DNA from 2 places in the Streptomyces sp. NPDC052101 genome. Region 1 is predicted to be linked to the other one. Evidence: predicted binding sites of a transcription regulator. Region 1 holds the regulator's gene; the other holds the start of a gene.
The links. The regulator HrcA, encoded in region 1, represses chaperone genes, less so after heat shock. The targets are predictions, from matches to a motif close to TTNGCACTCNGNNNNNCNGAGTGCNAA.
Positions count from the first base shown of each region.

Region 2: AB0L75_RS09225 (FmdB family zinc ribbon protein) is a predicted target of HrcA. The motif match lies at 3,866-3,892, and genes of this name have one in related genera.

Region 1 is NZ_JBFAWH010000009.1:195,876-210,051, reverse strand. It holds gene AB0L75_RS18600 (SpoIIE family protein phosphatase) at 1-1,442, shown strand, start outside; gene hemW (radical SAM family heme chaperone HemW) at 1,484-2,716, shown strand; gene AB0L75_RS18590 (Uma2 family endonuclease) at 2,816-3,394, shown strand; gene AB0L75_RS18585 (DUF3097 domain-containing protein) at 3,372-4,187, opposite strand; gene AB0L75_RS18580 (MBL fold metallo-hydrolase) at 4,222-4,944, opposite strand; gene hrcA (heat-inducible transcriptional repressor HrcA) at 5,106-6,122, shown strand; gene dnaJ (molecular chaperone DnaJ) at 6,123-7,259, shown strand; gene AB0L75_RS18565 (nitronate monooxygenase) at 7,360-8,448, shown strand; gene AB0L75_RS18560 (16S rRNA (uracil(1498)-N(3))-methyltransferase) at 8,445-9,191, shown strand; gene AB0L75_RS18555 (VOC family protein) at 9,207-9,599, shown strand; gene AB0L75_RS18550 (hypothetical protein) at 9,682-10,230, shown strand; gene AB0L75_RS18545 (PDZ domain-containing protein) at 10,366-13,518, shown strand; gene AB0L75_RS18540 (histidine triad nucleotide-binding protein) at 13,568-13,921, shown strand; gene AB0L75_RS18535 (ribonuclease Z) at 13,928-14,176, shown strand, end outside.
Region 2 is NZ_JBFAWH010000003.1:411,729-425,904, forward strand. It holds gene AB0L75_RS09200 (low temperature requirement protein A) at 1-780, opposite strand, end outside; gene AB0L75_RS09205 (hypothetical protein) at 949-1,125, shown strand; gene mscL (large conductance mechanosensitive channel protein MscL) at 1,144-1,602, opposite strand; gene AB0L75_RS09215 (hypothetical protein) at 1,741-2,400, opposite strand; gene AB0L75_RS09220 (S-methyl-5'-thioadenosine phosphorylase) at 2,623-3,456, opposite strand; gene AB0L75_RS09225 (FmdB family zinc ribbon protein) at 3,556-3,855, opposite strand; gene AB0L75_RS09230 (MFS transporter) at 4,052-5,356, opposite strand; gene AB0L75_RS09235 (potassium/proton antiporter) at 5,634-7,220, opposite strand; gene AB0L75_RS09240 (penicillin acylase family protein) at 7,407-10,241, shown strand; gene AB0L75_RS09245 (5-formyltetrahydrofolate cyclo-ligase) at 10,357-10,938, opposite strand; gene galU (UTP--glucose-1-phosphate uridylyltransferase GalU) at 11,072-11,983, shown strand; gene glp (gephyrin-like molybdotransferase Glp) at 11,980-13,302, shown strand; gene moaC (cyclic pyranopterin monophosphate synthase MoaC) at 13,432-13,911, shown strand; gene AB0L75_RS09265 (MogA/MoaB family molybdenum cofactor biosynthesis protein) at 13,908-14,176, shown strand, end outside.

The DNA of each region.
Region 1 (14,176 bases):
CCTGGGGCGTCACCTACCGCACCGGCACCAAGACCGTCTGGGCGCGCCTGCCCCCGGGCGGCGTCCAGGACCCGGCCGCCCCCGCGCCGGGCGCGGCCCTGGAGGTCGCCGAGGATCTCGCCCCGCAGCCGCACCGCGCCGTCGGCAACCGGGACTGGCTCGGCCGGGGCGCGCTGTCCTTCCTCGCCGAGGCCTCCGACCTGCTCGCCGGACAGCTGGACGAGAACCTGGTGACCGCGCTGACCGGCCAGCTCATCGTGCCCCGGCTCGCCGACTGGTGCGCGGTGTGGCTGGAGGACGAGGCGACCGTGCGCGGCGGCGCGGGCGGCGGGCCCGACCGGGTCTGGCACGCCAGCGAGAACCGCATCGAGGAACTGCGCTGCGCCCTGGAGAAGGAGCCGCCCTGCCCGCCCGAGGGGCTGCGCTCCGGCCCCGAACCGTACCTGTGGCCGGGCCCCGCGCTCGGCCCGGAGGGCTCCGACGGCACGGCGCTGGCGTACCGGCTGATCGCGGGCGGCCAGCCGCTCGGCACGCTGGTCATCGGCCGGTGCGGGCTTGCGCGCTTTCCCGACGAGGTCACCGGGCTCGTCGAGGACCTCGGCCGCCGGGTGGCGCTCGCCATCGGCGCGGCGCGCCAGTACGCCCGCCAGGTCACCATCAGCGCCGTCCTGCAGCGCGGCCTGCTGCCCGGCGCGGTCGCCGAGATCCCCGGTCTGAGCAGCGCGCTCGTGTACGAGCCCTGCGACAAGGGCGGCCCCAGCGGCGACTTCTACGACCTGTTCCCGGCGGGCGACGGCCGCTGGTGCTTCGCCGTCGGCGACGTCCAGGGCAAGGGTCCGGAGGCGGCCGTCGTGATCGGCCTCGCCCGCCCCTGGCTCCGCCTCCTCGCCCGCGAGGGCTACCGGGTCGCCGACGTCCTCGACCGGCTCAACCAGCTCCTCCTGGACGACGCCACCGAGGCCGCCGACGCGGCCGCCCGCGCCCTGGTCGCCGCCGGCGGACGCCCGGTGCCCCCCGGCGACGGCCCGCAGACCCGCTTCCTGTCCCTGCTCTACGGCGAGCTGACCCCGTACGACGGCGGGGTCCGCTGCACCCTGGCCTCCGCCGGACACCCGCTGCCGCTCGTCCTCAGCCCCGACGGCTCCGTACGCACCGCCGCGGGCCCGCAGACCCTGCTCGGCGTGGTCGAGGACGAGACCTACACCAGCGAGACCCTCGACCTGCGGCCCGGCGACAGCCTGCTGTGCGTCACCGACGGGGTGACCGAGCGCCGCTCCGGCTCCCGCCAGTTCGACGACGGGGACGGGCTCGCGCTCGCCCTGTCCGGCTGCGCCGGGCTCAGCGCCGACATGATCGCGGAAAGGATCCGCCGCCTCGTGGACGACTTCGGCGGGGGCCCGCCCGAGGACGACCTCGCCCTGCTGGTGCTCCAGGCCGAGTGACCCGTGGGGTGCGACGGCTCCGGTGCTGGACAATGGAAGGCATGCCTTCCGCTCTCCCCGACGGCGAGCCCGTCCCCGCCGACGGCGCGCTGCCCGCGTCCGCGCTCGCCGGGGCCGAGACCCGCCCGCTCGGCTTCTATCTGCACGTCCCGTACTGCGCGACCCGCTGCGGCTACTGCGACTTCAACACCTACACCGCGACCGAGCTGCGCGGCACGGGCGGGGTGCTGGCCTCCCGCGACAACTACGCGGACACGCTGACGGACGAGATCCGCCTCGCCCGGAAGGTGCTCGGCGACGACCCGCGCCAGGTCCGTACGGTCTTCGTCGGCGGCGGTACGCCGACCCTGCTGGCCGCGGACGACCTGGTACGGATGCTGGCCGCGATCCGCGACGAGTTCGGCCTGGCACCGGACGCCGAGATCACGACGGAGGCGAATCCGGAGTCCGTGGACCCCGCGTATCTCGCCACGCTCCGGGAGGGCGGCTTCAACCGGATCTCCTTCGGCATGCAGAGCGCGAGGCAGCACGTGCTGCGTGTGCTCGACCGCACCCACACCCCGGGCCGCCCCGAGGCATGCGTGGGGGAGGCGCGCGCGGCGGGCTTCGAGCACGTGAACCTGGACCTGATCTACGGCACCCCCGGCGAGAGCGACGACGACTGGCGGGCCTCCCTGGAGGCGGCGATCGGCGCGGGCCCTGACCACGTCAGCGCGTATGCGCTGATCGTCGAGGAGGGCACGCAGCTGGCCCGCCGGATCCGCCGGGGCGAGGTCCCGATGACGGACGACGACGTCCACGCGGACCGGTACCTGATCGCGGAGTCGGTGCTGTCGCAGGCGGGCTTCGACTGGTACGAGGTCTCCAACTGGGCCACCTCGCAGGCGGCCCGCTGCCTGCACAACGAGCTGTACTGGCGGGGCGCCGACTGGTGGGGCGCGGGCCCCGGGGCCCACTCGCACGTGGGCGGGGTCCGCTGGTGGAACGTCAAGCATCCGGGGGCGTACGCGGCGGCCCTCGCCTCCGGCCGCTCGCCGGGGGCCGGGCGGGAGCTGCTGTCCGAGGAGGACCGGCGGGTGGAGCGGATCCTGCTGGAGCTGAGGCTGCGGGAGGGGGTGCCGCTGTCTCTGCTGAAGGAGGAGGGGCTGGCGGCTTCGCGGCGGGCGCTGGGGGAGGGACTCCTCCAGGAGGGGCCGTACGACGAGGGGCAGGCCGTGCTGACGCTGCGGGGCCGGTTGCTGGCGGATGCGGTGGTGCGGGATCTGGTGGACTGATCACTCCGGTGAGTGAATCCCCCCGGAACGCCGGTGCGGTCCCTAACCTGGTTCGTAGGCTGCCGCTGACAGCATGCGGCGAATGTAGAGGCCACGGAGATGACCGCTGTGGACGAACGTGGAGTCGCAGAGTTCTTCGAGGGTTTTGAGCCGCCTGACGGGCTCAAAGCGGAGCTTCTGCGGGGGGAAATCGTGATGATGGCCAGCCCTGATCTGGTGCACAACCTGATCGTGCTGCTCACGGAGCGGCAGATTCCGTTGGATCGCTGGTATCCGCTCCAGACCCAGGACGTGGACCTCGTCGACGAGGCGAGTGAGCCGGTTCCGGACCTCGTGGTCGTGGCTCGTGACGTCCTGCCCGATTCGGGGCGTCTGCTGCCGTGCCAATTGATCACGATGGTCGTCGAGGTCGTTTCCAAGAACAGCGTTCACCGCGACTATGCCGTCAAGCGTTCGATTTATGCCGCAGGCAACGTGCCCGCCTATCTCGTCATCGATCCGATCATGGCGCAGTGCGTTCTGTTCACGAAGCCCGAGGGAAAGGGCGAGGACGCCAACTACCGAGCGCAGTGCATCGAGAAGTTCGGCCGGCCGCTGATGCTGGATGTCCTGGGCGTCGAGCTGAAAACCAGCGAGTTCGGAACCTTCCCCAACGTCAGGCCCCACCGCTACCCGTGACGAAGTCGATCAGCTCCTCCACCCGCCCCAGCAACTCCGGCTCCAGGTCCTTGTAGGACCCCACCCGCTTCAGGATCGCCTGCCACACCGCCCCGGTGTTCTCCGGCGGCCAGCCCAGGGCCCGGCACACGCCCGTCTTCCAGTCCTGGCCGCGCGGGACCGTCGGCCAGGCCTCGATCCCGAGCGCGGCCGGCTTCACCGCCTCCCAGATGTCGATGTACGGGTGGCCGACCACCAGCGCGTGCTCGCTCGTCACCGACTCGGCGATGTGCCATTCCTTCGTGCCCGGCACCAGGTGGTCCACGAGCACTCCCAGCCGCGCGTCCGGGCCCGGCGCGAAGGAGGACACGATCGACGGCAGGTCGTCCACGCCCTCCAGGTACTCCACGACCACGCCCTCGATGCGCAGGTCGTCGCCCCAGACCTTCTCGACCAGCTCGGCGTCGTGGCGGCCCTCGACGTAGATGCGGCCGGCGCGGGCCACGCGGGCGCGGGCACCGGGGACGGCGACCGAGCCGGAGGCGGTACGGGCGGGACGTACCGGACCGGAGGACGACGGCCGTACGAGCGTGACCGCGCGCCCCTCCAGCAGGAAGCCGCGCGGCTCCAGCGGGAACACCCGGTGCTTGCCGAAGCGGTCCTCCAGCGTCACCGTGCCGGCCTCGCAGCGGATCACCGCGCCGCAGAAGCCGGTACCGGGCTCCTCCACCACCAGGCCGGGCTCCGCCGGTACCTCCGGCACCGGCTGCTGCCTCTTCCACGGCGGGGTCAGGTCGGCGGAGTACTTGCGCATTCGGATGACGATAGGAGAAGCCCCGCGCCCGCGCCTACGACACGCCGAAGCGGGCCGCCAGCTCGTCGCGTTGACGGCGGACGAAGCCTGCGTCGACCACCGCTCCGTGACCGGGTACGTACAGCGCGTCCTCGCCGCCCAGGGACAGGAGCCGGTCGAGGGCGTCCGGCCAGCGGGACGGGACCGCGTCCGGGCCGGCTTGAGGCTCGCCGGACTCCTCGACCAGGTCGCCGCAGAAGACCACCTCCGGAGAACCGGGGACCAGGATCGCGAGGTCGTGGGCCGTGTGACCGGGGCCCACGTTCGCCAGCAGCACCTGGCGGCTCGCGCCGAGGTCGAGGGTCCACTCGCCGGAGACCAGGTGCCGGGGCGGGGCCAGCGCGTCCACCGCCTCGTCGGCGTCGGCGACCGGCAGGCCGTTCCTGATCGCGTCCAGGCGCAGGTCCTCGCGCTCGTACGCGAACACCGCGTCCAGGCCCACCGCCCCGTACACCTCCGCCCCGGCGAACGCGGCCGCCCCGAGGACATGGTCGAAGTGGGGATGGGTCAGCGCGAGATGGGTCACACGGCCGCCGGCCAGTTCCTCGGCCCGCGCCCGTAGCCGCGCGCCCTCGGCCAGGCTGGAGCCGGCGTCCACCAGGAGCGCCGTACCCTCCCCGAGGACCAGCCCGGCCGTGCAGTCCCAGCCGGGCAGCCGGCACCGGCCGACCCCGGCGGCCAGCCGCTGCCACCCCAGCTCTTCCCAAGTCACCGTCATACCGCGACGCTAGCTGCACGAGCCGCCGTGACCGCACCGACCTTGCCCCGGGTGTACCCGACAGCCGTACACTGGGCCGGGAGCGCTGGCACTCACATGCGAAGAGTGCCAGGCGGACGAATCGCGGGACAGAGGGGACGACGTGCTGGAGGTGCGCGCGAATGCTGAGTGAACGCAGGCTTCAGGTGCTGCGCGCCATCGTCCAGGACTACGTCGGCACCGAGGAGCCGGTCGGGTCGAAGGCCCTGACCGAGCGGCACAACCTCGGGGTCTCCCCGGCGACCGTCCGCAACGACATGGCGGCCCTGGAGGACGAGGGGTTCATCGCCCAGCCGCACACCAGTGCCGGGCGGATCCCGACGGACAAGGGCTATCGGCTGTTCGTCGACAAGCTCGCGGGCGTCAAGCCGATGACCGCGCCCGAGCGGCGCGCCATCCAGAACTTCCTGGAGGGCGCCGTCGATCTCGACGACGTCGTGGCCCGCACGGTGCGGCTGCTCGCGCAGCTCACCCGGCAGGTCGCCGTCGTGCAGTATCCGTCCCTGACCCGGTCCACCGTCCGGCATGTGGAGCTGCTCTCGCTCGCCCCGGCGCGCGTGATGCTCGTGCTGATCACGGACACCGGCCGGGTCGAGCAGCGGATGGTCGACTGCCCGGCGCCCTTCGGCGAGTCCTCCCTCGCCGACCTGCGCGCACGGCTGAACAGCCGGGTCGCGGGACGCCGATTCACGGACGTGCCGCTGCTGGTCGAGGACCTGGCGGAGGCCTTCGAGGCCGAGGACCGCGGTACGGTCTCGACGGTGCTCTCCACTCTCCTGGAGACACTCGTCGAGGAGAACGAGGAGCGGCTGATGATCGGCGGCACCGCCAATCTCACCCGCTTCGGACATGACTTTCCCCTCACGATCCGGCCCGTCCTGGAGGCCCTGGAGGAGCAGGTCGTGCTCCTCAAGCTCCTTGGCGAGGCGAAGGATCCGGGCATGACCGTGCGCATCGGGCACGAGATCGCCCACGAGGGACTCAACTCCACCTCCGTGGTGTCGGTCGGCTACGGTTCGGGCGGCGAGGCGGTTGCCAAGCTCGGCGTGGTCGGACCGACCCGCATGGACTACCCGGGAACGATGGGAGCGGTACGCGCAGTGGCACGGTACGTCGGACAGATCCTGGCGGAGTCGTAAGTGGCCACGGACTACTACGCCGTTCTCGGCGTGCGCCGCGACGCGTCGCAGGATGAGATCAAGAAGGCGTTCCGGCGGCTCGCTCGCGAGCTGCACCCGGACGTCAACCCGGATCCGAAGACCCAGGAGCGGTTCAAGGAGATCAACGCCGCTTACGAGGTGCTGTCGGACCCGCAGAAGAAGCAGGTCTACGACCTCGGCGGCGACCCGCTCTCGCAGGCGGGCGGCGCCGGCGCGGGCGGCTTCGGGGCCGGTGGTTTCGGCAACTTCTCCGACATCATGGACGCGTTCTTCGGTACGGCGTCGCAGCGCGGTCCGCGCTCGCGCACCCGGCGCGGCCAGGACGCGATGATCCGCATCGAGGTCGAGCTGGACGAGGCGGCCTTCGGGACGACCAAGGACATCCAGGTCGACACGGCGATCGTCTGCAACACCTGCAACGGAGAGGGCGCGGCGCCCGGTACGTCGGCTCAGACATGTGACATGTGCCGTGGCCGCGGCGAGGTCTCGCAGGTCACCCGGTCCTTCCTGGGCCAGGTCATGACCTCCCGGCCGTGTCCGCAGTGCCAGGGCTTCGGTACGGTCGTGCCGACCCCGTGCCCGGAGTGCGCCGGCGACGGCCGGGTCCGCTCGCGGCGCACGCTCACCGTGAAGATCCCGGCCGGTGTCGACAACGGCACGCGGATCCAGCTCGCCGGTGAGGGCGAGGTCGGCCCCGGTGGCGGTCCGGCCGGTGATCTGTACGTCGAGATCCACGAGCTGCCGCACCACACCTTCCAGCGGCGCGGCGACGACCTGCACTGCACGGTCACCATCCCGATGACCGCGGCGGCCCTGGGCACCAAGGTGCCGCTGGAGACGCTGGACGGCATGGAGGAGGTCGACATCCGGCCCGGCACCCAGTCCGGCCAGTCGATCCCGCTGCACAACCGGGGTGTCACGCATCTGCGCGGCGGCGGCCGGGGCGACCTGATCGTGCATGTCGAGGTGCAGACGCCGACCAAGCTGGATCCGGAGCAGGAGCGGCTGCTGCGGGAGCTGGCCAAGCTGCGCGGCGAGGAGCGGCCGCAGGGGCAGTTCCAGCCGGGGCAGCAGGGGCTGTTCAGCCGGCTCAAGGATGCCTTCAACGGGCGCTGAGACGCTGGGTACGGGGTGCTTCGGCACCCCGTATGCCACTGTCCTATGCCGTGGGAAGCCCCGATTCGGACTTGTTCAAAGGACGTGACAACATGCGGTCATGTCCTCCGCGCTGACCGATCTTTTCCCCCACCCGATCGTGCAGGCTCCCATGGCCGGCGGTGTCTCCGTACCGCAGCTCGCCGCCGCCGTCTCCGAGGCCGGTGGCCTCGGGTTCCTCGCCGCCGGATACAAGACCGCCGACGGCATGTACCAGGAGATCAAGCAGTTGCGGGGGCTCACGAGCCGCCCCTTCGGCGTGAACGTGTTCATGCCCCAGCCCGAGCACGCCGAGTCGGGAACCGTCGAGGTCTACGCCCACCAGCTGGCCGGCGAGGCCGCCTGGTACGAGACCGAGCTGGGCGACCCGGACAGCGGCCGGGACGACGGCTACGACGCCAAGCTCGCCGTGCTCCTCGACAACCCGGTGCCGGTGGTCTCCTTCCACTTCGGTGTGCCGAGCCGGGAGGTCCTCGACAAGCTGCGCCGGGCCGGCACCGTCACCCTGGTCACGGCCACCACCGCCGAGGAGGCCCGCGCGGTCGAGCAGGCCGGTGCGGACGCGGTGATCGCGCAGGGCGTGGAGGCCGGCGGTCATCAGGGCACCCATCGCGACCTGCCCGAGAACGACGGCTCCGGCATAGGCCTGCTGTCGCTGGTCGCGCAGATCCGCGAGGCCGTGGACATCCCGGTGGTCGCCGCCGGCGGCATCATGCGCGGCGGCCAGATCGCCGCCGTCCTCGCGGCCGGCGCGAGCGCGGCTCAGCTGGGCACCGCGTTCCTCGCCGCCCAGGAGTCCGGCGCCCACGCCCTGCACAAGCAGGCGCTGACCAACCCCCTGTTCGCGCGCACCGGGTTGACCCGCGCCTTCTCGGGCCGCCCGGCACGCGGACTGGTCAACCGGTTCCTGCGCGAGCACGGCCCGTACGCGCCCGCCGCCTACCCGGAGATCCACCACCTCACCTCCCCGCTGCGCAAGGCCGCCGCCAAGGCCGGTGACGCGCAGGGCATGGCGCTGTGGGCGGGCCAGGGCCACCGCATGGCCCGCGAGCTGCCCGCCGGGCGGCTGGTGGAGGTGCTGGCGGCCGAACTCGCCGAGGCCCGGACAGCGTTGTCGGGCCTCGCCGGTTCTGGAGGTGAGCGACGATGACCGCACCCGTCTTCGTCGTCGAGCATTTCGAGTCGGACAGCCACCGGTACGTGCTCGACGGGCCCGAGGGCCGCCATGCCGTCTCCGTGAAGCGGCTGCAGCCCGGTGAGGAGGTCGTCCTCACCGACGGCGCGGGGCGCTACGCGGTGTGCGAGGTGATCGGCAGCGAGGGCAAGGACCGGCTGATCGTCCGCATGAGCGCGATCTCCGAGGAGCCGGAGCCCACCCCGCGGATCACCGTGGTCCAGGCCCTGCCCAAGGGCGACCGGGGTGAACTCGCCGTCGAGACCATGACCGAGGTCGGGGTCGACGCGATCGTGCCCTGGCAGGCCGCCCGGTGCATCACCCAGTGGAGGGGCGACCGGGGGCTGAAGGCGCTCGCCAAATGGCGGACCACCGCGCGCGAGGCCGGCAAGCAGTCCCGTCGGCTGCGCTTCCCGGAGGTCGCGGACGCGGCCGGCACCAAGCAGGTTGCCGCACTTCTGGCCAAAGCCGACTTCGCCGCCGTACTCCACTCCGACTTCGAGCACGGCAGCGAGCCGCTCGCCACCGCCCAACTGCCCGCCGAGGGCGAGATCGTGCTGGTCGTCGGCCCCGAAGGCGGCGTCGCCCGCGACGAGCTGGCGGTCTTCGAGGAGGCGGGCGCCAAGGCGTATGTGCTCGGTCCTACCGTGTTGCGTACATCAACCGCCGGCACCGCCGCCGCGGCCCTGCTGCTGGGCCGCACCGGCCGCTGGTCCTGACATCTGGGGGACACCGTGGAACTCGCCCAAGTCCGGCTCCTGGTCACCGACTTCGCCGCCTGCTACCGCTTCTACGCCGACGTCCTCGGCCTCAAGCCGCAGTCCGGGGCGACCGAGGGCCCGTACGAGAAGTTCAGCCCGCACGCCGGATCCGCCGGGATCGCGCTGCAGGACCGCGCGATGATGGCCGAGATCCTGGACGAACTGGGCGACGCCGTCAACGGCCACCGCTCCCTGGTGGTCCTGCGCGTCGACGACCTGGACGCCTACTGCGCCGAGATCACCGCGCGCGGCGCCACCCTGCTGCACGGCCCGGCCCCCATGACCGACCGCATGCGCGTGGCCCACCTCAAGGACCCGGAGGGCAACCTGGTCGAACTCCAGGAGTGGCTGCTGCTGCGCGGCTGACGGGCCAGGAGAGGCTTCCCGAACGGGGGAGTGGCCGTATGCGGCCTTCCGGGCCGCCCATGCCGGTGGCACCCTGCCCTGCATGGGGGCTTTGAGAGGGATGCGGCGCGGGACGCGGGTGGTGGCGGTGGCCGGGCTCGTCGCGGTCGCCGGTGCGGCCGTGGCGGCATGCCAGCCGGACGACCTCAGCTCCGCCGGCGCCGCCTACACCACGGAGACCACCGCGACGGCCCGGCTCAAGCGGCAACACATCGACGTCAGTTGGCTCACCTGCACCGGTGCCTACGGCAACGCCCGCGATGCGGCGGGCAGGACGCCCCGGCCGGCCGAGACCACCGTCGTCTCCGTCGACTGCAAGGGTGAGACCAAGGACGGGCGGAAGATCACCGTCACCGGGACGGTGACCAGGGCCGTCGACGGCGCCTGTGTGCGCGGCGACCTGACGGCGAGGGTCGGCGGCCGCCAGGTCTTCCATGTCGACGGACTCGGCGACTGCGCCGCCAGGCCCGGACCCACGTACAGCCCGCCCACCTACCACCCCGGCGGCGGGCAGCCCACCGCGACGGTCACCGTCACCCGCACCGTCTGGTGCAAGGGCGACCCCACCTGCTGGCCCGCCGAGGGAAAGTGAGCGCGGGGCAAGTGATCGGAAGGGGCGCGGGGCACACCGCTCGCTGCGTACAGTGACGGGGTGACTCAGGGTGCTTCGACGGGAACCACGACGTCTTCCGGCTATCTCCGTTTCCCCCATGTTCACGGCGACTTGGTGACCTTCGTCGCCGAGGACGACGTGTGGCTCGCGCCCCTCGACGGCGGCCGGGCCTGGCGGGTCAGTGCCGACAACATGCCGGTGACCATGCCCCGGATATCCCCGGACGGACGGCTCCTCGCCTGGGCCTCCACCCGCGACGGCGCGCCCGAGGTGCACGTCGCCCCCGTCGACGGCGGCCCCGCCGACCGGCTGACCTACTGGGGCAACCGCTGTACCGAGGTGCTCGGCTGGACCGCGGACGGGCGGGTGCTCGCGCTCGGCGCGCAGGGCCAGGCCAGCTTCCGGCACACCTGGGCGCACGCCGTCCCGCTGGACGGCGGACCCGCCGAGACCCTGCCGTACGGCCCGGTCGGCGATGTGGCGTCCGGCCCGGCCACCGTGCTGCTGTCCGCGCCGATGGGCCGCGAGGCCGCCCACTGGAAGCGCTACCGGGGCGGCACCGCGGGCAAGTTGTGGATCGACCGGGAGGGGAGCGGGGAGTTCGTCCGGCTGCACGAGGACGTCGACGGCAACATCGAGTGCCCGGTGTGGGCCGGGGACCGGATCGCGTTCCTGTCCGACCACGAGGGCACCGGCGCCCTGTACTCCTCCCTCGCCGACGGCTCCGACCTGCGCCGCCACAGCCCCCTCGACGGCTTCTATGCCCGCCACGCCTCCGGAGACGGCACCCGCGTCGTCTACAGCTCGGCCGGTGAACTGTGGCTGCTGGACGACCTGGACGGCGCCGAGCCGCGCCGGCTGGATGTGCGCCTCGGCGGGCCGCGGGTCGATCTGCGCCCCCGCCCGGTGCACGCCGCCCGCTGGTTCGGCGAGGCGTCCCCCGACCACACCGCGCGCGGCAGCGCCGTGTGCGTACGCGGCGGGATCCACTGGGTCACCCACCGCTCCGGGCCCGCCCGCGCCCTCGCCGCCACACCCGGCGTCCGCGGCCGCATGCCGCGCGCCTTCCGCGCCGAGGGCGAGGAGTGGGTGGTGTGGGTGACCGACGCCGAGGGTGACGACGCCCTGGAGTTCGCGCCCGCGACCGGCAACGTCCCGGGCGCCACCCCGCGCCGGCTCGCCGCCGGACAGCTCGGCCGGGTCCTGGAGCTGGCCATGTCCCCCGACGGCAGCCGGGCGGCCGTGGCCGCCCACGACGGCAGACTGCTCCTGGTCGAACGGGAGACTGGCGAGGTCCGCGAGGTCGACCGCAGCGGCGACGGCGAGGTCTGCGGCCTCGCCTTCTCACCCGACTCCGCCTGGCTCGCCTGGGCCCACCCCGGCCCCGCGCCGCTCTCGCAGCTGCGCATCGCCCACACCACCGACCTCTCGGTCACCGAGGCGACCCCGCTGCGCTTCCAGGACTACGCCCCCGCCTTCACCCTCGACGGCAAACACCTCGCGTTCCTCTCCAACCGCGCCTTCGACCCGGTCTACGACGAGCACGTCTTCGACCTCGCCTTCGTGGTCGGCGCCCGCCCGCATCTGATCACCCTGGCCGCCACCACACCCTCGCCCTTCGGCCCGCAGCGCCACGGCCGCCCCTTCGAGACCCCCGAGAAGGACGAGACCCCCGACAGCGAGGGCACCCCCGCCACCCGCGTCGACCTGGAGGGCCTGGCCGACCGGATCGTGCCCTTCCCGGTCGAGGCCGGCCGTTACTCCACCCTCCGCGCCGCCAAGGACGGCGTGCTCTGGCTGCGCCACCCCGTGCACGGCGTCCTCGGCGCCGCCCGCGCCCACCCCGAGGACCCCGACCCGCACACCGAGCTGGAGCGCTACGACCTCGCCCAGCGGCGCCTGGAGCATCTGGCCGCGGACGCCGACCACTTCGAGGTCAGCGGCGACGGCAAACGCGTCCTGCTGTGGACCGACAGCCGGCTCCGCGTCGTCCCCAGCGACCGCCGTACCGGCACCGACGACGACGGCGACACCAGCGTCTGTGTCGACCTCGCCCGCGTCCGGCAGACCCTCGACCCGGCCGCCGAGTGGCGGCAGATGTACGACGAGACCGGCCGCCTGATGCGCGACCACTTCTGGCGGCCCGACCTCGGCGGCGTCGACTGGACCGGCGTCCTCGCCCGCTACCGCCCCCTCCTCGCCCGCCTCGCCACCCACAGCGACCTGACCGACCTCCTCTGGGAGGTGCACGGCGAACTCGGTACCTCGCACGCCTATGTCATCCCCTCCGGCGGCCGCGGCCGCGGCGGCGGCGGTCCCCGACATGGTCTGCTCGGCGCCGACATCTCCCGCCATCCGGACGGCAGTTGGCGCATCGACCGCATCCTGCCCGCGGAGACCTCCGACCCGGACGCCCGCTCCCCGCTCGCCGCACCCGGCGTCGCCGTCCGCCCCGGCGACGCGATCGTCGCCGTCGCCGGCCACCCCGTCGACCCGGTCACCGGCCCCGGCCCGCTCCTCGTGGGCACCGCGGGCCACGCCGTCGAGCTGACCGTCTCCCCGGCGGGCGGCGGCGAACCCCGGCACACCGTCGTCGTCCCCGTCGCCGACGAGGAACCCCTGCGCTACCACGCCTGGGTCACCGACCGTCGCGCCCATGTCCGCGCCGCCTCCGACGGCCGGCTCGGCTACCTCCACGTCCCCGACATGCAGGCTCCCGGCTGGGCGCAGATCCACCGGGACCTGCGCGTCGAGGTGGCCCGCGAAGGACTCGTGGTCGACGTCCGCGAGAACCGCGGCGGCCACACCTCCCAGCTCGTCGTCGAGAAACTCGCCCGCCGCATCATCGGCTGGGACGTCCCGCGCGGCATGCGCCCCACCAGCTACCCCCTCGACGCCCCGCGCGGCCCCGTCGTCGCCGTCGCCAACGAGTTCTCCGGCTCCGACGGCGACATCGTCAACGCCGCGATCAAGGCGCTCGGCATCGGCCCGGTCGTCGGCACCCGCACCTGGGGCGGCGTCATCGGCATCGACAGCCGCTACCACCTGATCGACGGCACCCTGGTCACCCAGCCGAAGTACGCGATGTGGCTGGAGGGTTCGGGGTGGGATGTGGAGAACCACGGGGTGGACCCCGACGTGGAGGTCGTGCAGCGGCCACAGGACTGGGCGGCGGGCACGGATGCCCAGCTGGACGCGGCCATCAGGCTCGCCATGGAGGCTCTGGAGGAGCGGCCCGCGAAGACCCCGCCAGCCATGCCGGCCTGATACGACTACGATGCACCGGTATTGATCATCAGCGTGAGGAGGCATGCGCATGGCCGGAGAACCGCAGGACGACTGCCTGTTCTGCAAGATCGTCGCAGGACACATCCCGGCGACGATCGTCCGGGAGACAGAGACGACGGTCGCCTTCCGGGACATAAACCCCCAGGCACCCACCCACGTCCTGGTGATCCCCAAGGCCCACTACGAGAACGCGGCGGCCCTCGCCGCCGGTGCGCCCGAACTCGCCGCCGACGTGCTGCGCGAGACCCAGGCCGTGGCGGACGAGGACAAACTCGACAGCTACCGCATCGTCTTCAACACCGGCTCCGGCGCCGGCCAGACCGTCTGGCACGCCCACGCGCATGTCCTCGGTGGCCGCGGCATGCAGTGGCCCCCCGGGTAACCCACGGTGTCCGTACGTGAATTGGTGGTCCTCGGCACCGCCAGCCAGGTCCCGACCCGGCATCGCAACCACAACGGCTACCTGCTGCGGTGGGACGGCGAGGGCATCCTGTTCGACCCCGGCGAGGGCACGCAGCGGCAGATGGTGCGCGCCGGGGTCGCCGCGCACGACCTGAACCGGATCTGCGTCACGCACTTCCACGGCGACCACAGCCTCGGTCTCGCCGGCGTCATCCAGCGGATCAACCTCGACCAG
Region 2 (14,176 bases), on a different contig from region 1:
GCCGGCCGCGATCGGCAGCAGCTCGCCCAGCGCGTTGTGCTCGTCCACGGCCGACTTCACAGCGACGGTGGCCGCGGCGACCGTCTCGCCGAGCACGATGATGGTGAACAGGCCGTACCGCTCGGCGATGTGGTGCGGGTGCCACGACGTCGCATGGCTCCTCTCGGCGAACAGCGGCACGCACATCTCCGCGATCGCCATCACGAGGAACACCCAGGGCCGCGCGGGCCCGGGCAGCAGCAACAGCCCGAGCCAGCCGACCTGGCAGAGCAGGACGCCGCACGCGTACCGCAACGCCATGGTTCTCTCGGCGCCCTCGGCCGATGCGGCGGCTCTCAGCCACTGTGCGGCCATCGCCAGCCGCATGATCAGGTAGCCGAGCCAGACCACCAGGTAGTCGTGGTGCTGAAAGGCCTGGGAGATTCCGGCGGCCAGCACCAGGACGCCGGCGATCTGCACCAGGGTGACGACCCGGTAGAGCCCGTCGTCGTTGTCGTACGCCGAGGCGAACCAGGTGAAGTTCATCCAGGCCCACCAGATCGCGAAGAACTGCATGGCGTAGTTGAGGATGCCGCCGCCCGAGTGCCCCTCGGTGACGGTGTGCACCAGTTGCACACCCGCCTGCGCGATCGCCACGACGAAGCACAGGTCGAAGAAGAGTTCTAGCGGGGAGGAGACCCGGTGCGTCTCGTCGCGCCCGCGCGCGGTGAGCCGCCGCAGCGGTCCGGACGACTTCGGTGCGCCCGAGGGGGCGGGCGCCGGAGCGGAACTCGACGTCATGCCTCCCAGGACAGCAGAAAACCGCCCCAATATCTTGTGAACGGCTTCACAATCAAATGAGGGTCCAAAGTCCTGAACGAATCCCGAGGTCAGCGGGCGCTTCTTCGGGCCCCCGCACCCGGCGGGCACTCCGTCCGGTCGTCCCGGACGGGGCCGTACTCTTGAGGCATGAGCACCGCCCCCGAATCCGAGCCCCGCGACCCGAAGCCCGCGCTGGTCTTCGACGACCCGCTGGAGCAGCAGTCCTCGGACGACACCGATCGCGGCTGGGGCGAGCGCAGGGACGGCGACAGCGCCGCCGACCTGAAGCGCTTCCTCGACGAGAAGCCGCCCCACCACCTCTGAGCCGTCCGAGGAGCGCGGCTAGCGTTCGTCGTGCCCGGACCCGCGCTGTGCGATCAGGGCGTCGCGGATCTCCTTGAGGACCTCCAGCTCGGTCACCTCGATGACCTCCTGCGTGCCCTCGCGCGCCTTCTTGCGGGCCTCCTGCCGGGCCAGGTACTTGGACATCGGCAGGACCATCAGGAAGTACACCACCGTCGCCGTGATCAGAAAGGTCAGGGTGGCACCGAGCACAGAGCCCCACATCAGCTGGATGCCGTGGGTCCCCTTGCACGAGTTGCTGAGACACGTGCTGTAGTCGTCCAGGCTCTGCGTGCCGATCGCGCCGACCAGCGGGTTGATGACCCCCTTCACCACCGAGTTCACGATGTTCGTGAACGCGGCGCCGATGACCACCGCGACTGCCAGATCGACGACGTTGCCGCGCATCAGGAAGGCCTTGAAACCCTGCCAGACGCTCGGTTTCTGCTTCGCGCTCACCTAGGGGACTCTCCTCGCATGCGCAGGGTGCGGAACAAAACGCTCCGCAACCTACGCCACGGTGAGGCCGTTGTGTCCAGTTCCCTTGCCCGATCCAGCGAATGGACAGCAAGCCGCCGAGAAAGCGCGCGAGTCGGTTCAGCACAGCGTCACCGCCAGGCGTGCCGTGGCGCTCGCACCGACGAGCCGTGCCGCCATGGCACGCGGCACCGACAACACGACCAGCGCGCCGCTCTCCGCTGTGCCGTCCAGTGGCTCGGGCACCTTGGTCACCCGCACCCCGCGCGCGAGTACCCGGGCGATGCCACCGGCCGACGCGTCCTCGGCCGCGATGACGTCGACGCGATCGCCGGGCCGTAGAAGCCGGACCGTGGCCGCGTCGGCGATCCGCACCGGCGCCGTCACCGTCTCCACGGCCGTGTGCCGGCGTACGGGTTTCGTGACCGGGTGAGCACGCGCCTGCTCCGCGCGGTGCGGTTCGAGGGCCGCGCGCGGCCCCGCCGCGACGAGCGCGGCCGCGGTCACCGCGAGGCCGGCCGCGATGGCCCGTCCGCGGTGCCGCACGAGCCGCCGCAGCTGATACCGCCCGCCGCGCACACGCACCGGAGGGAACTGCGGGACCTCGCAGGTCGCCGGGGCGTCCGTTCCCAGCGGACGCGGGAGCCGGAGCTGAGGCGAGAAGGGAGAGCGGGTGGGCGAGGGGGCAGGGCGAGAGCGCGGAGAAGGTGGAAGTGGGGGAGAGGGCCAGGGCGAGGTCGGGGACGGGGACGGATGGGAGGACGACGAGGACCGAGGCATGGGAATCACCGCCTGCGACGAGGAATTCGGCTTGCGATGCCACGATGAGGCCTCGCGTCGAATCCCGCCGGAGCCGGTGGATCAGGGCCGGGCTGTGGACAACTCGCCCACTCGAACGGGGAATTCCGCAGGGTTGTCCACCGGCTCGTCCTTCATTCGTCCACAGGGTGCCTATTGGCGGAATGCTTGTTCACGGCACCCCGGGACCTTTTGGCGAGTGGGCTACGGCAGCTCGAAGCCCGGATCCATTCCGCCGAGCGCGTTCATGCACGGACACTCCCGCGCCCTGGTCTCGGGCAGTGCCGCTACCGCGTCGAACAGCACGCCGCGCAGCCGGTCCACGTTGGCCGCGAACACCCGCAGCACTTCTTCGTGCGAGACGCCCTCGCCGGTCTCGGCACCGGCGTCCAGGTCGGTCACCAGGGTCAGCGAGGTGTAGCACAGCTCCAGTTCCCGGGCGAGCGCCGCTTCGGGATGACCGGTCATGCCCACGATCGACCAGCCCTGCGCCTGGTGCCACAACGATTCTGCGCGCGTCGAGAAGCGCGGCCCCTCGACCACGACCAGCGTGCCGCCGTCCACCGGTTCCCAGTCCCGCCCCCGGGCGGCCTTCAGGGCGACCGTCCGTCCGGTGGGGCAGTAGGGGTCGGCCATGGACACGTGCACGACGTTCGGCACGGTGCCGTCGGGCAGCGGCAGCCCGTCGAAGTACGACTGCACCCGGGACTTCGTACGGTCCACGAACTGGTCCGGCACCAGCAGTGTGCCGGGGCCGTACTCGGGCCGCAGCCCGCCGACCGCGCAGGGGCCGAGCACCTGCCGTACGCCGACGGAGCGCAGCGCCCACAGGTTGGCGCGGTAGTTGATGCGATGCGGCGGCAGGTGGTGGCCGCGACCGTGCCGGGGCAGGAAGGCGACCCGCCGGCCGGCGATCTCGCCGAGGAAGAGGGAGTCGCTGGGCGGACCATAGGGGGTGTCCACCTGGACCTCGGTCACGTCGTCGAGGAACGAGTAGAAGCCCGAGCCGCCGATTACGCCGATCTCTGCGTTCGCCATGACCAGCACACTAGCGGGCGGCGCAACAGCGGGGGATCGGGTGCCGGTGAGCGCCGAAGGCCCTGCCGTCGTACGACGGCAGGGCCCAGGGCGGAGATGTCAGGCCGCGGAGCTGCTGGCGGAACTCGACGAGGACGGCTTCGCATCGGACGAGGAGGAGCCGGTCGACGAGGAGGACGTCGTGCTCGACGGCTTCGACGCCGGGCTGCTGCTCGACGTGGAGCCGCGGGAGTCGTTGCGGTAGAAGCCGGAGCCCTTGAAGACGATGCCGACCGCGGAGAACACCTTCTTGAGGCGGCCACTGCAGCTGGGGCACTCGGTCAGGGCGTCATCGGTGAACTTCTGCACCGCCTCGAGGCCCTCGCCGCACTCGGTGCACTGGTACTGGTAGGTCGGCACTGTCTTCCTCCTGGCACTCTCACTCGGTGAGTGCTAACGATCGTCCATATTAACCCGTGCGGCCGACGAACGGAGTAACGTACGTCACCTGCCCACGGGCAGCGGTCAGGGCTTGACCGTCATGAGGGCCTTGTGCCCAAGTGAGAAGCCGCTTGGCGGCGGAGTCACAGTGACGTATTCCTGGGAATTCGACACGTCACATCTCACCGATCGCGGCAGGCTCGCGATGGGCCGCGCCGCGCGTGATCACCTTGGTCGCGCGCGGCGGCACCAGCCGCGAACGCAGCGCCCCCAAGACCAACAGCGCGAGCACGGTGCCGGCCATCGGCACCAGGAACCCGGCGCCGTCCCACAGCCGGTCCTCCAGCTGTCCGGCGACCGTGACGGCGGCCGCCTGCCCCAGCGCGACCGCGCCGGTCAGCCAGGTGAAGGCCTCCGTGCGGGCGCCCGGCGGGACCAGGCCCTCGACCAGCGTGTAGCCGGTGATCAGCGCCGGCGCGATGCACATGCCGACCAGCAGGCCGAGCCCGGCGAGCAGCAGTACCGAGTGCGCCGTCCACAGGGCGGACGCGATGATCGCGAGCGCCGTGTAGCCGACGACCAGGCGGCGCTGGGGGGCGGTCTTCCAGGCGATCGCGCCGCAGACGATGCCGGACAGCATGTTTCCGGCGGCGAAAACGCCGTACAGGACGCCGTTGAGGCCGGGCTCGCCGATCGACTCGGTGAACGCCGCCAGCGACACCTGCATGCCACCGAAGACGGACCCGATACCCAGGAAGGTCACGACCAGCACGCGCACGCCCGGAACGCGCAGTGCGGAAACCTGCTGCACGCGCGCGTGCCCGCTCGCCTCGGTCACCGGCGGCTGGGTGCCCTTCTGCGCGGCGAACAGCAGACCGCCGACGAGGGTCAGCGCGCCCTCGGTGATCAGGCCGGCCGCCGGCGCCACGGTGGTGCACAGCGCGGTCGCCAGCAGCGGACCGAAGACGAAGGTCAGCTCGTCCGTGACCGACTCGAATGCCGCCGCAGTGGTCATCAGGGGCGAGCCCTGCAGCTTCACGCCCCAGCGTGCACGCACCATGGGGCCGACCTGCGGCACCGAGGCGCCGGTCGGGACGGCCGCCAGGAACAGCGCCCACAGCGGCGCGTGCGCCAGCGCGAGCGCTGTCAGGGACAGGCCGGACAGCGTGTGCACCAGAACGCCGGGGACCAGCACGGCGCGCTGGCCGTAGCGGTCGGCGAGGCGGCCGCTGTACGGCGCGAACAGCGCCATGGACACACCGGTGGCGGCCGCGATGGCGCCCGCGGCGCCGTACGAGCCGGTGGTGTGCTGCACCAGCAGCACGATGGAGAGGGTGAGCATCGCGAACGGCTGGCGCGCCGCGAAGCCGGGGAGCAGGAAGGTCCAGGCGCCGCGGGTGCGCAGCAGCTGTCCGTATCCCGGGCGGGACGAGGCCGGCGAGGTCTTCTCCGGTTCGGTGGTGGTGACCGTGGATCCCACGGCCCGTGCCTTTCTGCCGCCTGGTAGCGCGGGCCCCGTGTGGGCCAGGCGCCGAGAGCTGTCCTCTTGCGCGGACTGCGGTAGATACCGGCGCCCACTGCGGGTGGGGGCGACGCGGCCGCCATACGGTCGCGCCAGCTCTGCGTCAGGCAGAGTTGGTTCGATCAGGATGCGCCTTCATGGTACAGGGAGTACCGCCTCTCCTGTCTGTGAAAACGAGCACCATGGCCATGGCCACCTGGGAATTCATGGGGTGTGAACCCAGGGAAACATCTGCTTAACGCGAGCTGCCCGCTCCGTTCGTCCCCAGCCAACCGGCCAGCTTGCCGCCGTGGGCGACCGCGCGCAGGCGTCGTTCCGCCGCGTCGCGCACCGGGTCGGTGGCGACGACGAGCAGTTCGTCGCCCCGGCGCAGCACGGTCGTGGGCAGCGGGACGAACGATTCTTCTTCGCGGACGACGAGGGTGACGGCGGCCCCGGGCGGCAGGCGCAGCTCGCTGATCTCCACGCCGTGCATCCGGGAGCCCTCGGGGATCGAGATGGACAGCAGGTGTCCGCGTAGCCGCTCCAGGGGCGCCGACTCGATGCCGAGGTCGGCGGCCTCGCCCTGCTCGCCCAGGCGCAGCTTCCGCGCCAGCCAGGGCAGGGTCGGCCCCTGGACGAGGGTGTAGACCACGACCAGCACGAAGACGATGTTGAAGATGCGTCGGCTGCCGGTGACGCCGTTCACCATCGGGATGGTGGCCAGGATGATGGGCACGGCGCCGCGCAGTCCCGCCCATGACATCAGCGTCTGCTCCGCCCACGGCATGCGGAACGGCGCCAGGCTGAGCACCACGCTCAGCGGCCGGGCCACCATGGTCAGCACCAGCCCGATGACCAGGGCCGGCCAGACGTCGTCGCCCAGCTCGTGCGGGGTGACCAGCAGGCCGAGCAGGACGAACATGCCGATCTGGGCGATCCAGCCGAGCCCCTCGGCGAAGCCGCGTGTGGCCGGCCAGTGCGGGAGCTTGGCGTTGCCGAGCGTCATCGAGGCCAGGTAGACGGCCAGGAAGCCGCTGCCGTGTGCCAGGGCGCCGGCGGCGTACGCCGTGACGGCGATCGCCATGACCGCGATCGGGTAGAGGCCGGAGGCGGGCAGGGCCACATGCTTGAGCCCCCAGGAGCCGAACCAGCCCACCGCGATCCCTATGGCCGCGCCGATGGCCAGCTCCAGGGCTATCTCGGCCAGCAGGACGTACCAGTGCTCGACCGGGCCGGCCGTGCTGAAGGCGACGACCAGGATGACCACCGGGGCGTCGTTGAAGCCGGACTCCGCCTCCAGCGTGCCCGTCACGCGCGCGGGGAGGGGAACTCTGCGCAGCACCGAGAAGACCGCCGCCGCGTCGGTCGACGACACCACGGCGCCGATGATGAGCGCCTGCCGCCACTCCAGTCCGACCAGATAGTGCGCGGCCGCCGCGGTGACACCCACGCTGACGGCGACGCCGAAGGTCGCCAGGATCGAGGCGGACGAGAGGACCGGCCTGATCTCCTTCCACTTCGTGCCGAGACCGCCCTCGGCGAGGATCACGACCAGGGCCGCGTACCCCATGACCTGGGTCGCCGCGGCGCTGTTGAAGTGGATCTCGCCGATGCCGTCCTGGCCCATGAGGACGCCGATCGCCAGGTAGACGAGCAGGCTGGGGAGCCCGCTGCGGGAGGAGATCCGCACGGCCGCGACGGCGACGAGCAGGACCACGGAGCAGACGAGCAGGAGCTGGTTGAGATGGTGAACAGTCAGCGGCGGTTCCCTTCCTTGGCTCGCGCGCTGCGGCGCGGGCGCACGTACACAAGACCCGAGGCTGCGGCGCACCGCACCCAAGTACTTCGTTACCTTACCTAAGTCTTGACGCTTTCTTGACGCTTGTGGAGGCAAGATCGAACGCTCGTGCACGCTGGTTCCCGACTCCGCGTCAAGCGTCACAGGGCCCTGCGCCTATGGTTGCTCCAGCGCTCATTCAAAGTCACAGCCCGACCTGCCGCTCGCGTTAGGACAGCAAGGACAGCGATGCCCCCCAACACCACCGCCACAACGGGTGACAAGCCCGCCAAGTCCGGCAGGAAGAAGGGGCGCAAAGCCCGATTGGTCGTGCTGGTGCTGGTACTGGCCGTCATCGGAGGCATCGCCTACGGCGGGTACTGGTCGATCAGCACCGTCCGCGCCTCCTTCCCGCAGACCAAGGGCACGATCACGCTCGACGGCCTGTCGGGGCCGGTCGACGTCAAGCGGGACGGCAACGGCATCCCGCAGATCTACGCGTCCTCCGACGAGGACCTGTTCATGGCGCAGGGCTATGTGCAGGCGCAGGACCGGTTCTACGAGATGGACGTGCGCCGGCACATGACCTCCGGGCGCCTGTCGGAGATGTTCGGCAAGAGCCAGGTCAAGAACGACGAGTTCCTGCGCACCCTCGGCTGGGACCGGATCGCCAAGCAGGAGTACGACAGCAAGCTGTCGGCCTCCGCGAAGAAGTACCTCCAGGCGTACGCCAAGGGAGTCAACGCCTACCTTCAGGGCAAGGACGGCAAGGACATCTCCCTTGAGTACGCCGCGCTGGGCTTCACCAACGACTACAAGCCGCAGAAGTGGACCCCGGTCGACTCCGTCTCCTGGCTGAAGGCGATGGCCTGGGACCTGCGCGGCAACATGCGGGACGAGATCGACCGGGCGCTGATGACCAGCCGGCTCGGCCCGCAGCAGATCCAGGACCTGTATCCCGAGTACCCGTACAGCCGTAACAAGCCGATCGTGCAGGAAGGCCAGTACAGCCAGCTGACCAAGTCCTTCCAGCAGAGTGGCGGCACGGGCACCTCTCAGGGCACGGGCACGACGGGTACGTCCGCCACGACCGGTACGTCCGGCACGACCCGCGGCGCCACGGGCGCCTCTGGGGGGACGAAGGGCTCGACCGGCTCCTCCGCCTCGTCCGCCACCGGATCGTCCCTCACGAGCCAGCTGGGAGGCCTTTCCAGGGTCCTGGACAACGTCCCGACCGCCGTCGGCGTGAACGGCCAGGGCATCGGATCCAACTCCTGGGTGGTGTCCGGGAAGTACACCATCACCGGCAAGCCGCTGCTGGCCAACGACCCGCACCTGGCGGCGTCGCTGCCGTCCGTCTGGTACCAGATGGGCCTGCACTGCCGGAGCGTCTCCAGCAAGTGCCAGTACGACGTGACCGGCTACACGTTTGCCGGCATGCCCGGTGTGGTCATCGGTCACAACGCGAACATCGCCTGGGGCATGACCAACTCCGGGGTCGACGTCACCGACCTCTACCTGGAGAAGGTGAGCGCGAACGGCTACCTGTACGACGGCAAGGTCCGGCCGTTCAACACGCGCGAGGAGACCATCAAGGTCGCCGGCGGCGCGTCCAAGACGATCGTCGTGCGCCAGACCCAGGACGGGATGCCGCTGCTGTCCGACCGCGACGACGAACTCGTCCAGGTCGGCAGGAAGGCCGCGGTCAACACCGCCGCACCGGACCGCGGCGACGGCTACGGCATCGCCCTGAGGTGGACCGCGCTCGACCCGGGCACCTCCATGGACGCCATCTTCGCCCTCGACAGGGCGGCCGACTGGAGCGAGTTCCGCCAGGCCGCCTCCCTGTTCGACGTACCGTCGCAGAACCTGATCTACGCCGACACCGACGGCCACATCGGCTATACGCTGCCCGGCAAGATCCCCACGCGCTCCTCGCTCGACGACGGCTCCGTCCCCGCGCCCGGCTGGGACTCGAAGTACCGCTGGACCGGCTTCATCAAGCAGGACGAGCTGCCCTACGAGTACAACCCCAAGCGCGGCTACATCGTCACCGCCAACCAGGCCGTGGTCGACAAGGGCAAGTACCCGTACACGCTCACCGCCGACTGGGGCTACGGCACCCGCAGCCAGCGCATCACCGACCTGATCGAGTCCAAGATCAAGGACGGCGGCAAGATCTCCACCGATGACATGCGGCAGATGCAGCTGGACAACAGCAGCGAGATCGCCAGGCTTCTGGTGCCCAGGCTGCTGAAGATCAACCTCGACGACAAGAACGTGCGCGAGGCGCAGAAGCTGCTGGAGGGCTGGGACTACACCCAGGACGCCGACTCCGCGGCCGCCGCCTACTTCAACGCCGTCTGGCGCAACATCCTCAAGCTCGGCTTCGGCAACAAGCTCCCCAAGGAACTGCGCGTCAGCGGACAGTGCCTGTGGGTCGACAAGATCGACAGCACCGGCCCGGTCGACGACGACACCAAGGTGCGCGAGTGCGGCGAGCGCGACGCCGACCAGGCGCAGCCGGACGGCGGGGACCGCTGGTTCGAGGTCGTGCGCGTCCTGATGGACAAGCCGAACAGCGACTGGTGGAAGACGCCCAAGTCGGGCACCCGTCCCGCGGCCGCCAACATGGACCAGCTCTTCGCGCGCGCCATGATCGACGCCCGCTGGGAGCTGACCGCCAAGCTCGGCAAGGACATCGACACCTGGAGCTGGGGCCGGCTGCACCGCCTGTTCCTGAAGAACCAGACGCTCGGCACCGACGGCCCCACGGTCCTGCAGTACATCCTCAACCGCGGGCCCTGGAAGCTCAGCGGCGGCGAGGCCACGGTGAACGCGACCGGCTGGAACGCCGCCGGCGGCTACAACGTCGTCTGGGTGCCGTCCATGCGGATGGTCGTCAACCTCGCCGATTTCGACAAGTCGAAGTGGATCAACCTGACCGGCGCCTCCGGGCACGCCTTCAACGCGCACTACACGGACCAGACGAGCCTGTGGACCAAGGGCGAACTGCTGCCCTGGTCGTTCTCGGGCGAGGCGGTCGACAAGAACACGAGCGACACACTCGTCCTCAAGCCGTGAGCCTCCCCCAGCGCCTTTAAGGGCCTGGGAGACCTCCGGACGGCACGGGACGGAAAACGGCCCTCCACGCGCACGCGTGGAGGGCCGTTTCGTCGTGGGGTGTGGGGGCGCCCGGTCAGGCACTCGGGAACCGGCGCACGCCGGAGGGTGTCACCACCGCGTGCACCGGCTTGTCGTGCGCCTCCGCCGGGACGTGCGCGACGACCTCCGTGTCGTACAGCAGCACCACGAGCTGGGGGTGTGCGCCCGCGCGCTCCAGGCGGGCCAGTACGCGGTCGTACGACCCTCCGCCGCGCCCCAGGCGCATCCCACGCGCGTCGACCGCGAGCCCGGGCAGCAGGACGACGTCCGCGGCCGTCACGGCGTCCGGGCCGAGGTGTGCGCCGGAGGGCTCGAACAGCGCCATCTTCCCGCCGTGTTGGACCCGCGCGAGGGTGTCCGGGCCGGCGTATTCACCCCAGTCCAGGTCGTTGTCGGGCAGGAGCGCGGGGAGCAGGACGCGCACGCCCCGCGCGCGCAGCGCGTCCAGCAGCGCCGGCGTGCCGGGCTCGCTCCCTACGGAGACGTACGCCGCCACCGTGCGCGCACGCGCCAGCTCGGGCAGTTCCAGGGCGCGCTCCGCCAGCGCGAGGGCCGTCTCGTCGACGTCATCGTCCGTCAACCTGCTCCTCATCGAGAGGAACTCGCGCCGCAACATTCGCTTGTCAGGCTCGCCAGTGCGTCCGTCGTGTTTCACGGGTCGTTCTCGCACCCTTCTTGAATGCAGTCGTAAAGGGCCAATCAACCGGAGTCATAGTTTCCCTAGAAAGGCACCGGATAAGGTTGCGGGCATGACTCAGTCGCACCCCAGGATCAGCAAGGCTGTCATTCCCGCGGCGGGCCTCGGCACCCGGTTCCTGCCTGCTACCAAGGCCACTCCCAAGGAGATGCTGCCGGTCGTCGACAAGCCGGCGATCCAGTACGTGGTCGAGGAGGCCGTGTCGGCGGGGCTCGACGACGTCCTCATGATCACCGGACGTAACAAGCGTCCCCTTGAGGACCATTTCGACCGCAATTACGAGCTGGAATCGGCGCTCGGCAAGAAGGGTGACGCCGAGCGGCTCGCGAAGGTGCAGCAGTCCAGCGACCTGGCGACGATGCACTACGTGCGCCAGGGCGACCCCAGGGGTCTCGGGCACGCCGTGCTGTGCGCCGCCCCGCACGTCGGCCGCGAGCCCTTCGCGGTGCTCCTGGGTGACGACCTGATCGACCCGCGCGACCCGCTCCTGCAGCGCATGATCGAGATCCAGGAGGAGCACGGCGGCAGTGTGATCGCCCTCATGGAGGTCGCGCCCGAGCAGATCCACCTCTACGGCTGCGCGGCTGTCGAGGCGACCACCGACGGCGACGTCGTCAAGGTGACCGGGCTGGTCGAGAAGCCGGACCCGGCGGACGCCCCGTCGAACTACGCGATCATCGGCCGCTATGTCCTGGACCCGCAGATCTTCGACATACTCCGTAAGACCGAGCCGGGCCGCGGCGGCGAGATCCAGCTCACCGACGCCCTGCAGCAGCTCGCGACGGACGAGAAGGTCGGCGGACCGGTGCACGGTGTCGTCTTCACGGGCCGTCGCTATGACACCGGCGACCGCGGCGACTATCTGCGTGCCATTGTCAGACTCGCATGCGAACGTGAAGACCTGGGCCCGGAGTTCCGGACCTGGCTTCGTAGTTACGTAGCCGAGGAGATGCAGCAATCTTGAGCAGCGCCGCGACCCGCCCCGCCGGCCCGGACCACCTGTGGTCGGTGGACGAGCATCTGGAGGACATCCTCGAGACCGTCCGCCCCCTCGAACCCATCGAGCTGCAGCTGCTCGACGCCCAGGGCTGCGTCCTGGTCGACGATGTCACGGTGCCGGTGTCCCTGCCGCCGTTCGACAACAGCTCGATGGACGGGTACGCGGTGCGGGTCGCGGACGTCGCGGGCGCCAGCGAGGAGTTCCCGGCCGTCCTGGAGGTCGTGGGTGACGTCGCGGCGGGCGCGACCGACCCGGTCCGGGTCGGGCCCGGTCAGGCCGCCCGCATCATGACCGGCGCCCCGCTGCCGCCCGGCGCCGAGGCCGTGGTCCCCGTCGAGTGGACCGACGGCGGGCTCGGCGAGGGTCCGGTGAGCGGCATGCGGGCCCGCAGCCTGGCCCCCGAGGGCGCCGAGGGGCAGGTACGCGTGCACCGCCCCGCCGAGGCACGCGCGCACGTGCGCGCCAAGGGCAGCGACGTGAAGGCCGGCGACCGCGCCCTGGAGGCCGGGACGATCCTCGGTCCGCCGCAGATCGCGCTGCTGGCCGCGATCGGCCGCGGCACGGTACGCGTGCGCCCACGCCCGCGCGTGGTCGTCCTGTCCACGGGCAGCGAACTCGTCCAGCCCGGCGAGGAACTGGCCCATGGCCAGATCTACGACTCCAACAGCTTCGCCCTCACCGCCGCCGCGCGGGACGCGGGCGCCATCGCCTACCGGGTGGGCGCCGTCGCCGACGACGCCGAGACCCTGCGCGCCACCATCGAGGACCAGCTCATCCGCGCCGACCTGCTGGTGACCACGGGCGGGGTGAGCGTCGGGGCGTACGACGTCGTCAAGGAGGCGCTGTCGTACGTCGGCGACGAGGGCGAGGCGGGCAGCGGCGTGGAGTTCCGCAAGCTCGCCATGCAGCCCGGCAAGCCCCAGGGCTTCGGGTCCATCGGCCCCGACCACACACCGCTGCTGGCTCTGCCGGGCAACCCGGTGTCGTCGTACGTCTCCTTCGAGCTGTTCGTCCGCCCCGCCATCCGTGCCCTGATGGGCCTCACGGACGTGCACCGGCCCCGGGTGAGGGCCACCCTGAAGGCGGAAAAGGCGCTGCGCTCGCCCAAGGGGCGCCGGCAGTTCCTGCGCGGTGCGTACGGCGACGGTGAGGTGGCCCCCGTCGGCGGTTCCGGCTCGCATCTGATCGCGGCTCTGGCGCACGCCGACGCGCTGATCGCCGTCCCCGAGGACGTGGAGTCCGTCGAGCCCGGCGCCGAGGTGGAGGTCGTGCTGCTCGGCTGAGGCACGCGCGCGCGGCGGGTCCCACGGGGGTCCTGGGCCGGTGCCTGCGCGGACATGGCGGTACCGTGTCGCGCACAACAGGCCCGTGCACCGCACTGCGACGGGCCCGGACCGGGAGCGGCACACAGCATGAGTACGCAGGACGGACTGACACACATCGACGAGGCGGGCGCGGCCCGCATGGTCGACGTATCGGAGAAGGACGTGACCGCGCGCACGGCCCGTGCCAGCGGGCGCGTCCTCGTCTCACCCCGCGTGGTCGAGCTGCTGCGCGGCGAGGGAGTGCCCAAGGGGGACGCTCTGGCCACCGCGCGCATCGCCGGCATCATGGGCGCCAAGCGCACCCCGGACCTGATCCCGCTGTGCCACCCGTTGTCGGTGTCCGGTGTGAAACTGGACCTGTCGGTCGCGGACGACGCCGTGGAGATCCAGGCCACCGTGAAGACGACGGACCGTACGGGCGTCGAGATGGAGGCCCTCACCGCCGTGACGGTCGCCGCGCTCACCGTGATCGACATGGTCAAGGCGGTCGACAAGGGAGCGGTCATCACGGACGTGCGGGTGGAGGAGAAGACGGGCGGCAAGTCGGGCGACTGGAGCCGGGCATGACCTATCGGGCTCTGGTGGTCACCGCCTCCAACAGGGCTGCCGCGGGCGTCTACGAGGACAAGGGCGGCCCCTTGGTCGCCGACGGCCTGAAGGGCTTCGGGTTCGATGTCGACGGCCCCCAGGTCGTCCCGGACGGCGAGCCCGTAGAGGCGGCCCTGCGCGCGGGAGTCGACGCGGGGTACGACGCCATCGTCACCACCGGCGGCACCGGGATCTCGCCCACCGACCGCACGCCCGAGGCGACCCGCGCGGTGATCGACCGCGA